One region of the Alteribacillus sp. HJP-4 genome, then DNA from elsewhere that is predicted to be linked to it. Evidence: predicted binding sites of a transcription regulator. Region 1 holds the regulator's gene; each other region holds the start of a gene.
The links. Region 1 encodes CtsR, which represses protease genes until heat stress. Its sites were predicted from a motif close to ATGGTCAATAAAGGTCAAACA; they were not measured.
Positions count from the first base shown of each region.

Region 1 (4,188 bases):
AGTCTCTGTTCACTGTCCCGCAGAGAAGCAGCTTTTTCGAATTCCTGGCTTTGTACAGCTGCATCTTTTTCTTTGCGGGTTTCTTCCAGCTTCTGTTCAAGCTCTTTTAAGTTCGGCGGCGCCGTATATGAACGCAGCCTTACCTTAGAAGCGGCCTCATCAATCAGGTCAATCGCTTTATCGGGAAGGAAACGGTCCGGGATATAGCGGTCGGAAAGCTTAACCGCTTCATCTATAGCATCATCGGTGATAGTTACGCGGTGATGAGCTTCATAACGGTCACGCAGCCCTGCAAGGATCTGAACGGATTCTTCGTTAGTCGGCTCATTCACTTGAATTGGCTGAAAACGCCGTTCAAGCGCTGCATCTTTTTCGATATATTTCCGGTATTCATCAAGTGTGGTAGCACCAATACATTGCAGCTCTCCACGTGCAAGTGAAGGCTTCAGGATATTGGAAGCATCGATGGCGCCCTCTGCTCCCCCGGCACCAATAAGCGTGTGCAGTTCGTCGATGAATAGAACAACATTAGCTGCCTGCCGGATTTCTTCCATCACTTTTTTCAAACGGTCTTCAAATTCGCCGCGGTATTTCGTGCCGGCGACAACCGTCCCCATATCCAGGGTCATCACTCGCTTATTGCGAAGAATTTCCGGCACTTCATTTTCGATGATCGCCTGGGCGAGACCTTCTGCAATTGCAGTCTTACCAACGCCCGGCTCCCCGATTAACACCGGGTTATTTTTCGTCCGGCGGCTTAAAACTTGAATGACACGCTCAATCTCTTTACTGCGGCCGATCACCGGATCAAGGCCTTCCTCCTTCGCTACAGCTGTAAGATCTCTTGCCAGACTGTCGAGGGTAGGAGTATTGGCGTTGGAGGAGCCTGCCGCTGAAGCCTGCTGCGGGCTGCCTCCAGAGGATTCATTGCTGCCAAGCAGCTGCAGCACCTGCTGTCTTGCTTTGTTCAAGCTGACACCGAGATTATTCAGTACTCTTGCAGCGACACCTTCGCCTTCACGAATAAGTCCCAGCAGGATATGCTCTGTTCCCACGTATGAATGCCCAAGCTTCCGCGCTTCATCCATAGAAAGTTCAATTACCTTTTTGGCCCGTGGAGTGTAATGAATCGTTTTTGAGCCTTCCTGTCCTGTACCAATTAGTGATTCTACTTCTTTCTGTATTTGGTCTGATCCGAGGTTCAGTGCCTGCAGTGCCTTTGCTGCGATACCTTCACCTTCTCTGATCAACCCCAATAGAATGTGTTCTGTTCCGATATTGCTATGGCCAAGACGGATCGCTTCTTCCTGCGCCAAAGCAAGAACCTTCTGCGCCCGTTCTGTAAATCGTCCAAACATCATTGATCATCCACCTCCAAGATATAGGTACTACTTATTTTCTTCCAGTTGTATACGTTCACGGATAAGAGCTGCCCGCCTGACATCACGTTCCTCCGGTGAGAGTCCTTTTCCAGCATACTGTTGTAAAAACCCAGGCTGTGTTAAAATCATAAGTTCATTAAGGATATTACCCGATAAACCTTCGATCAAATCTAGATCGATACCAAGCCTTACATCTGAAAGGCGTTTTGCCGCCTCTTTTGATTCCATAATCCTGCTGTTTGAAAGGAGTCCATAAGACCGGTAGACTCTATCCATCATCTGCATTTTCGAGGAACGCAGCAGCGCTTCTCTGGCTGATCGTTCCTTTTGGATGAGCTGCATTACCACTCCCTGCAGATCCTCTACAATATCTTCCTCAGACTTACCAAGTGTCATCTGATTTGATACTTGAAAAAGATTTCCAAGTGCTTCACTTCCTTCTCCATAAATACCTCTTACGACGAAGCCAAGCTGGTTAATTGCAGGGAGAATTCTATTTAATTGCTTCGTCATGACCAGGGCAGGGAGATGCATCATAACAGAAGCTCTGAGGCCGGTACCGACATTTGTCGGACAACTTGTTAGATAACCACGCTTTTCATCAAAGGCATAAGTTACCTTTTCCTCCATCCAGTCGTCAATACTATTAGCAAGCACCAGCCCTTCCTGCAGCTGAAAACCTCTAAACAGACATTGAATTCTTAAATGATCCTCCTCATTAACCATAATGCTGACAGACTCATCCTCACTCAGCAGTACAGCCCCTTCTTTGGATTTCTCTGAAAGGTGCGGACTAATTAAATGCTTTTCCACCAGCACCCGTTTTTCATTGGAGGACAATTCATCCATTTTCAATATCTCAAGAGTGCCGGCAGATCGGCTGCCATCCGCTTGTATTTCTTTTTCTACATAGTGCAGTAAAGTACCTGCTGATTCTGCAGAAGCGATGATAGGAAAAGGATATTGATCAAAGTTTCTGGCAAAACGAATTCTTGAGCTAAGTACAATATCTCCTTCTGGGCCGGTTTCATTTTTCATCCAGGGACTTATGGCTTCGGAAATAAATCGTTGAAGTGACATCATTCATCCCCCTTTCCTTCATGCATATCCGTCTCGAGCGATCGAATATGGTCTCTGACCTCTGCAGCCTGTTCAAACTCTTCCTGTTCGATAAGCAGCCTAAGCTTCTCTCTTTGGTGTTCAATTTCTTTTTGTATTTTTATTTTCCCGCCGGTTCGCTTAGGCACCTTACCCGCGTGCCGATGATTCCCACTGTGGACCCGCTTAAAGATAGGATCGAGCTTTTTATCGAATGTCTGATAACATCCAGAACAGCCGAATCTTCCTTTTTTTGCAAATTGATCGTAGGATAAACCGCAATGTTCACACACTAAAGGCTTCACTTGGGCGGAACGGGCCGATGGTGATCCACTGCTGAGTGGCTGCTCGAAATTTAACAGACCAGAAAGCAGGTCATGGATAGAATAACTGTTAGACCCTGGTATATTTTCACCCTTATCTCTTGCGCACTCATCACATAAATGCATTTCCGCTTTCTGGCCATTTACGATTTTCGTGAAATGCAGAGAAGCCGGGCGCTCCTGACATTCCTGACAGAGCATATAGCCCCCTCCTTTCAATCTCGTTATTTTATGCGTAAGCTCTGCAGCATTGCTTTTAAAATATTGGCACGAATAACGTCCCTGTCTCCTGCATACTTTAACGACAAAATATTTCTATCTGTCGCTGCGAGCATTAATTTAGCCTCTCGTTTTGACACAATCTCTTCCTCATATATCCGCATAATAATACTTTCGGCTGTCAGCTGATCAATTCCTTCTCCAATTAAGTTTAATAATTGAGAAATCAATTCAGCATGGTCATCAAGCTTCACTCGAGTAATACGGATATACCCGCCACCACCGCGTTTACTCTCTACTAAGTAGCCTTTTTCTGTTGTAAACCGGGTGCTGATTACATAATTAATCTGAGAAGGCACGCATTCAAACTGCTTTGCCAATTCACTGCGTTTAATTTCTATCAAGTCTTTTTCACTTTTTGTTAAAATCTGCTTCAAATAACTCTCAATAATATCCGAAATATTTCTCAAGGCGGCGACCTCCTTTCGTCGCTATTCCCAGCATATATTTCTGTTCCCCTTTTGACCTTGACTATCTTTGACTATAATTAAAATATAATACAACCGTCTGCAAAATTCAAGCAGACGGCCTCTTCATTATTAACGCTATGCATTTTTTTATTCCCGCGAGTGCCGCATTTCAATCTCTAAAATTCCTTCCACGTATTGCAGTTCCTCGTGCAGTAGAGATCGGTCGGCTCCTTTTGGAAGAGAGACTTCAAAAGTATAGTTCACTCCCTCTTTCTCCCCGACTTTTTCCCGTGTTCCTTTAATTTTTTTTATCATTACATCATGTGTTTCAAATACAGTAACAAGCGCAGATAATGTCTTTATCTTTTTGTTCGTCTGTACAACAACTATCTGTTCTTTTGTTGAGGAAAAAAATCGATCAACATGATTAAGAAATAACAGGCTGAGCAGCACGAGAAGCGTTGTAAAGCTTGCAGCAAAATACATTCCGGCTCCAGCTGCCAGCCCAATCGCGGCTACCACCCAAATAGATGCAGCGGTTGTAAGCCCCCGAATTGAAGCACCCTGTACAATAATGGTGCCTGCTCCAAGAAAACCGACCCCGCTGATAACATAAGAGGCGAGACGGGAAGGGTCATACGCTGAAATATCCGCGTTTTCTTCGAGGTACGGCTGAAATCCAAATAAAGCCATCAA
Region 1 covers NZ_JBHIKY010000015.1:85,488-89,675, forward strand. Annotated here, with positions in the region: gene clpC (ATP-dependent protease ATP-binding subunit ClpC) at 1-1,361, opposite strand, end outside; gene mcsB (protein-arginine kinase McsB) at 1,389-2,462, opposite strand; gene mcsA (protein-arginine kinase activator protein McsA) at 2,462-3,004, opposite strand; gene ACE4RR_RS14450 (CtsR family transcriptional regulator) at 3,028-3,492, opposite strand; gene ACE4RR_RS14455 (MgtC/SapB family protein) at 3,640-4,188, opposite strand, start outside.

Region 2 (4,188 bases), on a different contig from region 1:
ATTTCCAAAGCCTACAGTGACTTTCTTAAGCGCGGTCCCGGCATTAGACGTCATGATCAGTACCGTGTCTTTAAAGCTTACTGTTCGTCCCTGACTGTCTGTCAGGCGGCCGTCTTCCATAATCTGCAGGAACATGTGCTGTACATCCGGATGCGCTTTTTCAATTTCATCAAGCAGAATAATGCTGTAAGGCTTTCTTCGTACCTGTTCTGTTAATTGACCGGCATCATCGTGTCCAACATAACCTGGAGGGGAGCCTATCAGTTTAGAAACAGAATGCTTCTCCATATATTCACTCATATCAAGACGAATCATCGATTCTTCATCCCCGAACATTTCACGTGCAAGGGATTTTGACAGCTCGGTTTTCCCTACGCCGGTTGGTCCCACAAACAGGAAGGACCCGATTGGACGACTGCCGCGGCGCAGGCCGGCACGATTGCGGCGGATGGCACGGGAGACCTTGTCGACCGCTTTTTCCTGCCCGATCACGCTGGAACGCAGCCGATCAGGAAGATCCTTCATTTTTTGCTGTTCGTCTTTTTGAAGCCGGCGCACTGGAATACCGGTTTTGCCTTCCACTATCTGCTGAATTGTTTCCACATCGACGACAGCCTTTTCTTCCGCAGGTATATTGGATGTTTCAGAATCCTTTAATTGCTGCTGAAGCTTAGTTTCCTCATCCCTCAGCTTGGCTGCCTTTTCGTAGTTTTCCTGCTGGGTTGCTTTTTCTTTTTCCACCGCAATCTGTTCAAGGCGGCTTTGCAGTTCATTAGTATCCTCTTCACTGTGAGCGAGGTTGATTTTTGAACCGGCTTCATCCATTAAATCGATCGCTTTATCTGGAAGGAAGCGGTCCTGAATATAACGGCTGGAAAGTGTGACACATGCTTTCAATGCTTCCTCCGTATAGCGGACCTTATGATACTTTTCGTAGTTATCCTTTAACCCCTTCATAATGGCAACTGCGTCCTCAAGGTTAGGTTCATTAACCATAACCGGCTGGAAGCGACGTTCGAGGGCAGCATCCTTTTCGATTTTACGGTATTCGGAAAGGGTGGTTGCACCGATCACCTGAATTTCACCGCGTGCGAGCGCAGGTTTCATTATATTGCCGGCGTCAGAAGAACCTTCCGCTGATCCAGCACCTACAATTTGATGAATTTCATCAATAAAGACAATGACATCCTGGCGCTCCTGTAATTCTTTCAGAAGCTGCTTCATCCGCTCTTCAAATTGACCGCGGATGCCTGTGTTTGCCACGAGAGAGGTGACATCAAGCAGATAAATATCTTTATTTTTCAATTTATTCGGTACTTGTCCGTCTGAAATTTTTAAGGCAAGGCCTTCAGCAATCGCAGTCTTACCGACACCTGGCTCACCGATAAGAACCGGATTGTTTTTATTGCGGCGGTTCAACGTTTCAATGACTCGTTCTACTTCATTATTGCGGCCGATTACCGGGTCGATCAGACCGGCACGGGCAGCATCAGAAAGGTTTTTACCGAGTTCATCAATTAGTCCGCCTTTGCCTCCGCCGGCAGCTGTCTGGCTCTGGCCGGGCTGGTCCTGTGCTGCCTGGCCGTTCATCATTCCTCCGAAAAACTGATCGAATGGATGAGGCTGGCCCTGGCCGCTTTGGCCGGAAGGCTGCTTCAACTGGCTGCGAATTTCGCGGTAGCACGCTTCGCATAAGTGCATTTTTTGCTGATGTCCGTTAATGTTCATATTCAATTCGATACGTGCTTGACGTTCATTACAATGTTCACATCTCATCATCATTCGTTCCTCCTTGTTTAATTGTTCAATATATACAGCTCGATTATTTTAAAACTTTTTGTTGGGGTTAAAAAGATAACGTATTTTTTTCAAGGACAAATGATCAGCCTTAACTTTGACTATCTTTGACCTTGTAAACATATTATATCCTGACCTTTTTTGACTTTCAAGTGGAATGCTTAAAAAATTTTTAAAAAGAAAATGAGAAAACAGCGCTGCCTGTTGGCCTGCGCTGTTCATGGAATTTTCTGTAGGTGCACTATATCACACATGTTTGATTTTTAAACAAATCCTGCTCAGCGGGGAGAGTAGGTGCCCATCTGAGACTGACCGCCGCCGTCAAATGGATACTCATAATCAATTTCCTCATCAAAAACGATGTAGTCAAGATACACCATCAATAACAAATACCACTTGCCATTATCGGGATCGCTCAATACGATATGATCGCGGCCGGCTTCTTCAATAATGCCTTGAAAAACCATCGAGCTCCAGTCTGGATTGTTTTCAAAAGTCATATACACAGTTGCCGGTTTGCCGCGGTTTAAACGGAGAATATTTTCAATATATGATTGTTCGATCGGCAGCATTCCGCCATTCCCGTTTCCATTCCCATTCCCATTCCCATTCCCATTCCCATTCCCGTTCCCATTTCCGTTTCCATTTTGACGCATGTCATACTGGGGATAATAGCCCTGCACAGGATAGCCATACCATGAATTATAGTTATACATAATTTTCCTCCTTTTTTACCGATATACATCGGGGCAATCTGCATAAGTAGGGGAAAAGAAACAATGGGCCTTAAAACGTCCAACGTTCGGCTGTCCGAACCATTGGGCTGGACATTCACCGGCAGGACGGAAAAACCACAGCGATTCTTGTGCTGGTGAAAATCGCTCGCCGTTCACCAGCCTGCGGGCCAGTCTAATTTCTTTATCACGTGCCCGCTGATAAAAATAACCTTTTTGAACAGCTTCAAATCCGCCGGGGGATTGAAAAGCCATCTGCGGAATCGTACGAATATCCGTGAAATCAATACAGGAGGCAAAAACCCGGTTGACCATTACATTTCCGGCCAGCAGCATGCCCTGTACACCTTCTCCTTCTGCTTCCGCTCTCATTAATCGGGCAAGCATTTTCATGTCCTCTTCGTTTGCCTGAACGACCGCCACGCGATCACCTCATTTTCATAGATGCTTGCATGCCATTATCACAATGTATGAAAAGGGAAGGCAGGTTATGAATAAAAAAAGCTGTGCGGCTGCACAGCTTTTACACGTAAAAGAAAGCTTCGATTTTTTCTGGGAGAAGAATATTCCCGACATAGAAGGCTCCGAAATCTCCGTAGCGGGCTGAGACTTCATCAAACCGCATCTCGTAAACTATTTTCTTAAATTGCAGAGCGTCATGAGCAAACAGGGTAACGCTCCATTCCCAATCGTCAAAACCGGTGGATCCGGTAATAATCTGCTTTATCTTTCCGGCGTACTTACGGCCGGTCATCCCGTGAGCGCGCATGAGTTCACGCCGCTCCTTCATCGGCAGAGAGTACCAGTTGTCATTGCCTTCTCGTTTTTTATCCATTGGATAAAAGCAGACATGATTCCATTTAGGAAGAATCGGGAAAATTCTTGCACGAAGCTCAGGATTATCGAGCGGGTCACTGCCGTCTTTCGGCGGCATATAGTTGCCGAGTTCTACGACGGATACATATGAATATGTGGGAATTGTATATTCTGCCAGCCCAGATTTATTAAATGCATTTTCTATATCATTTAGATCATTTAATGTCGGTCGCAGCACCATCATCATAAAATCAGCTTTCTGGCCGACAATGGTATAGAGTGCGTGACTGCCGCGCTCCTGATTTTCTACGTCCTGCCATTCCCCGATCATCTGTATAAATTCATGAAGGATGCTCTGGCGTTTTTCACTCGAAAGAGTTTTCCAGGAAGCCCAGTCCATATTACGAAAATCATGCAGGCAATACCATCCATCCAATGTTTGTGAAGCTTCACTCATTGTTGAATCACTCCTTATGTCATCCTTTTTCCGATTTCAACTATATCATAAATTACTGGTCTACAACGAATGAAGGACATAGAAATGCTGGTAGTGAAAATGACGGCATGCAGAAGTGTCCCTTTTAATAAACTTACTTTCTCTTGTCGACAAATCGCTTAATTGCCTGCTTGTGTTCTTCGGTCTGGCCGGCGGCAGTCTGAGCTGATACTTCCATTTCGAGTACCTCTGCGAGGCTTTTTTCCGATCCTTTTTTCATGTTCCTCATCATCAGGCCAAAAGCTTTTGAAGGGACCTTCACGAGATCTTCAGCAAGTTCATCAGGATTTCCTATGGATGTAATTAAATTAATGCGGTAAGCCTCTTCCGCAGTTATCGTATTTC
Region 2 covers NZ_JBHIKY010000018.1:38,334-42,521, reverse strand. Annotated here, with positions in the region: gene ACE4RR_RS15480 (ATP-dependent Clp protease ATP-binding subunit) at 1-1,776, opposite strand, end outside; gene gerQ (spore coat protein GerQ) at 2,076-2,513, opposite strand; gene ACE4RR_RS15470 (cell wall hydrolase) at 2,529-2,954, opposite strand; gene hemQ (hydrogen peroxide-dependent heme synthase) at 3,055-3,804, opposite strand; gene ACE4RR_RS15460 (enoyl-CoA hydratase/isomerase family protein) at 3,938-4,188, opposite strand, start outside.
Region 2: ACE4RR_RS15480 (ATP-dependent Clp protease ATP-binding subunit) is a predicted target of CtsR. The motif match lies at 1,892-1,912, and genes of this name have one in related genera.

Region 3 (4,188 bases), on a different contig from region 1:
CGCGGGCAGGCAAAAACATGACATCCTGAAAATTTGGGTGCGGCTGCATCATTTCAGCTACTGCTGCTAAAGTAGTCCCTCCCGCCACGGCTATAATATCCGATGGCGAAATTCTATTTTTCATCAGCTGGACACAGGCACGCCCTAATTCTTTCTTTACCCAGACATAATGATCACTATTCCCGGAAACGATAATAACCTGGCCGATCTGAAGTGCGGCAGCAGTTTCTTTCTCGAGATCAGAGAGACCGAATGCAGATTTCATTGCCTCCTCGAGTCCTTCGAGCAGCGACTCGCCTTCATCAGTCAGTGTCATCCCGGCTGGATGGATTTCAACGAGACTCTGATTTTTTAAAAACGTTACTTCCCCCCGCAGAATCCGCTCCGAAATATTTAGGCTTGCCGACAATGTCCGGCGCCCGACAGGCTGCATTAAGCGGAGATATTGTAAAATTCTATACCGTTTTCCCATCACTTCAAGAACATCTGGCAGCAGTTTCTTTTGCAGTTCCAATAGGTCTCTCATATGTAATAAACCAGCGCCTTTCTTGAAGATTTTGATGGATATGGACTTTTTTTGTCCCACATAGACATTTTTAGTCCCGCTTACGGTAAAAAAAATCAGTTGGTATTCATATCATGTTCACTTTCATAGTAACAAGATTATTATATAGTGACAAGTAAAAAATCTAAAACATACAAAAGAATCTGAAAACAACCGCCTGAAGACCTGAACAGAGGGACAGCGTGATTTCCATCGGGCAACGAGAGGACAGCAGATCCGCTATTACTGTAATATCAGGAGATTTAGCATACTTTTATGCCGATAACGGAACGAGTGTCCGGAGAAATGCTGTCCGCCCCGCCTGTTCAAAAAGTGACTCTTATATTTGCTCTTCTGTTGTGCCCCAGACCGCAATTTTTGTATAAAATAATAAGCAGCACCAGCTGCATTTAAAACATACAGCTGGTGAGTAGAATTGGTATTTATACATATCTTTTTCTTTTGGAGGACGAGGAAATATGAAGCTCGCCTCTATATTTTGCAATTGCTCGTCTAGAAATCGAAATCCCATGCTCTGATTTGATGTGATCCGCAATCTTTTGATCTGAAAACGGTTTACTTTTGTCTTCTCCCTCTACGAGCTTTTTCATCATTGATTTAATAACTGCTGTCGACGTCTGTTCCCCTTCTCCATTGTTCATGCCGGAAGAAAAGAAGTATTTCAGTTCAAATAAGCCCTGCGGTGTCTGAACGTATTTTTTGGTAGTAGTGCGCGAGACCGTCGATTCATGAACATCTGCTTCTTCCGCGATCTCACGTAACGTAAGTGGTTTTAATGCAGATGGACCTTCCGTAAAAAAAGCACGCTGATGGTTTAGAATCGCTTCAGTGATCGCCCGGAGCGTATGCTGGCGCTGATCAATACTTTTCAGGAGCCAGACAAGCTGTTTGTATTTGCGCTTGGCATATTCCGTAGCTTCTCCTTCTTCGTTTTTCTCAAGTAAATGCCGGTATTGGCGGTTCAGTCGTATTTTGGGAAGGCTGTCATCACTCAGCACAACGACAAAATCACTGCCGTCATGCTCAATATGGACATCGGGCAGCAGATGGCCGGGGTGTCCTCCTCCAAAGGCTGCTCCTGGGTGCGGATGCAGCTCCTGAATAAGATCATGCGCATTTTGAATTTCTTCGAGCGTGATATCCAGCTTTTTTGCAAGCTGCGTCCATTTGCGCTCTGCAAGCTCTTCGAGGTGTTCACGTATGATCGTTTCCGCTAAAGGAAAGCTCGGTGTTTTTCTTTCAAGCTGCAGCAGCAGGCATTCCTGCAGAGATCTTGCCCCCACTCCAGCGGGTTCCAGTGATTGCAGCGTTTTGATCCAGCCCTCATATTCATTTCTCGTCACAGAAAAACGAACGGCCATTTCTTCAAATGTTCCTTCTAAATATCCGTTGTCTCCGACATTGCTGACGAGATATAACAGCATTTTCATATCTTTTTTTGAAATATCAAGAAATCTTATTTGCTGAATTAAATAGTCAGTCAGGGAATCCTCCGTATCAATAAGTCTGTCAAAAGGCGACTGCTGCTCCTGCTCCTCTTTTTCCTGAAATTCCGGGGACTCATCGTTCCACATCACCGGCATGTCGTACCTTGGTTCTTCTTTTAATGGAGAAGTCGCTTCCTGAATGTCGATTAAAGGATTTTCAAGCGCCTGTTCTTCAATATATTCGGACAGCTCCAGCGTTGAAAGCTGTAATAGTGAAATTGCCTGTCGCAGTTCCTGCGTCATGACGAGCTTCATCGTTTGTTGTTGAAACAATCCCATCTCTAAATTCACAGCGCTTCCTCCTCTCTGTGTTGTAAGCGCTTACTACACGCTATTATATCATATGTGTCCTTTTGTGGAAGATGTCATTTTGTATCAATACTATTACTATTGTAACGCAATGTAAGGCCTTAATGTTCGAATATTCTATTAAATGATGGCAGAAAACCTGACGGCTCCTTACAAGTTTGAACAATTCGAAAAAAGGTTATGATAGAGGCAGGGTTTATGAACAGCTTGGCGAAAACTTATAACTACTGTCCGAGCAATAATATGGGTTATGACAGCCGGGGACGATAAAATGATATTTTTTCTCCCTGCCTTTTTATTTGACCATTATTGACCATTGGAGTATGATAAAAATATCAGCTAAGATACTTAGTGGCTGCTTTGCTGACCAGCCATAAAAAATCAAAATAAAGTATGATATGACAGGAGGATGAATTGGATATGAACTTAATACCAACAGTTATTGAACAGACAAATCGGGGCGAGCGCGCGTATGATATTTACTCCCGCCTTCTCAAGGACAGAATCATTATGCTCGGGTCAGGCATCGATGACAATATTTCCAACTCTATTGTAGCTCAGCTTCTTTTCCTGGCAGCCGATGATCCGGAAAAAGATATTTCCTTATACATTAACAGTCCGGGCGGATCTATTACTTCAGGTATGGCGATTTATGATACGATGCAGCACATTAAACCAAAAGTCTCTACTATTTGTGTAGGTATGGCTGCTTCCATGGGAGCCTTTCTTTTAACCGCCGGAGAGCCTGGTAAGCGATTCGCACTGCCGAACAGTGAAGTAATGATTCACCAGCCGCTGGGCGGAACGCAGGGGCAGGCTTCAGACATTGAAATTCATGCACGCCGCATTATTCAAATGCGCGAGAAGCTGAACAAAATTCTTGCAGAACGTACCGGCCAGCCGCTGGAGGTAATCGAACGCGACACAGACCGTGATAACTTCATGAGTGCTGAGGACTCCAAGAAATACGGCTTGATTGATGAAGTATTATATAAGTAATAGTTTACCGCTGCGACAGCTGTCGCAGCGGTTTTTTAGTGATCATTCCTGGTACCTTCGAATATATTGAGCAGCAGGCAGTTACAGCTGTTTCTCCGGCCACATGTTCCGCAACAGTATGGTATTAAGATTTTGCCGGACACAGGTTCCAATATTGGCATTTTTGAGATTAATCAAATAACGGATCTCCTCTCCGGCTACAGCAATGACGCCGAAAAAGAACCACCCGGCCAACATATTATTTCAGGAAAATCATCCAGATAACATTCCGGGGACCGTGCTGCACAAAAAGCCCCGGCAGCTGAATGGCGCCGGAGCTTTTTGCGTTATTCTTCTTTTGCAACAAAAGCCGTAAGTGCCTCTGACGCTTCTTTTTCATCATTGCCGTCGACAATTAAATGGATCGTTTCACCGGTACGCACAGCAAGGCTCATCATACCCATAATACTTTTGGCATTAACTTTTTTTCCGCCTTTTTCAATAATTACGTCCGAATTAAAACGATTGGCTTCTTGCACAAACAATGCAGCTGGTCTTGCCTGCAGGCCCGTTTTTAATTTTACTTCGGCTGTTTTTTCTATCAATCGTATCTCCTCCATTCTCTATAGCAAAAGTTATCATTCTTTTGTTTACGCTTTCTCATATGAAATCGTTTCTCCATTCCGAATTTTTTTCGCTAATTCGTCAATTTTTCGGAGGCGGTGATTGACACCGGATTTACTCACGGGCCCGCTCGGGATTATCTCTCCGAGCTCCTTCAGCGTCACATCCTGATGCTTAACGCGCATTTCTGCAATTTCGCGGATTTTGTCGGGCAGGTTTTCAAGA
Region 3 covers NZ_JBHIKY010000003.1:97,989-102,176, forward strand. Annotated here, with positions in the region: gene ACE4RR_RS03520 (sugar-binding transcriptional regulator) at 1-526, opposite strand, end outside; gene rpoN (RNA polymerase factor sigma-54) at 988-2,343, opposite strand; gene clpP (ATP-dependent Clp endopeptidase proteolytic subunit ClpP) at 2,782-3,360, shown strand; gene ACE4RR_RS03535 (HPr family phosphocarrier protein) at 3,687-3,944, opposite strand; gene whiA (DNA-binding protein WhiA) at 3,990-4,188, opposite strand, start outside.
Region 3: clpP (ATP-dependent Clp endopeptidase proteolytic subunit ClpP) is a predicted target of CtsR. The motif match lies at 2,658-2,678, and genes of this name have one in related genera.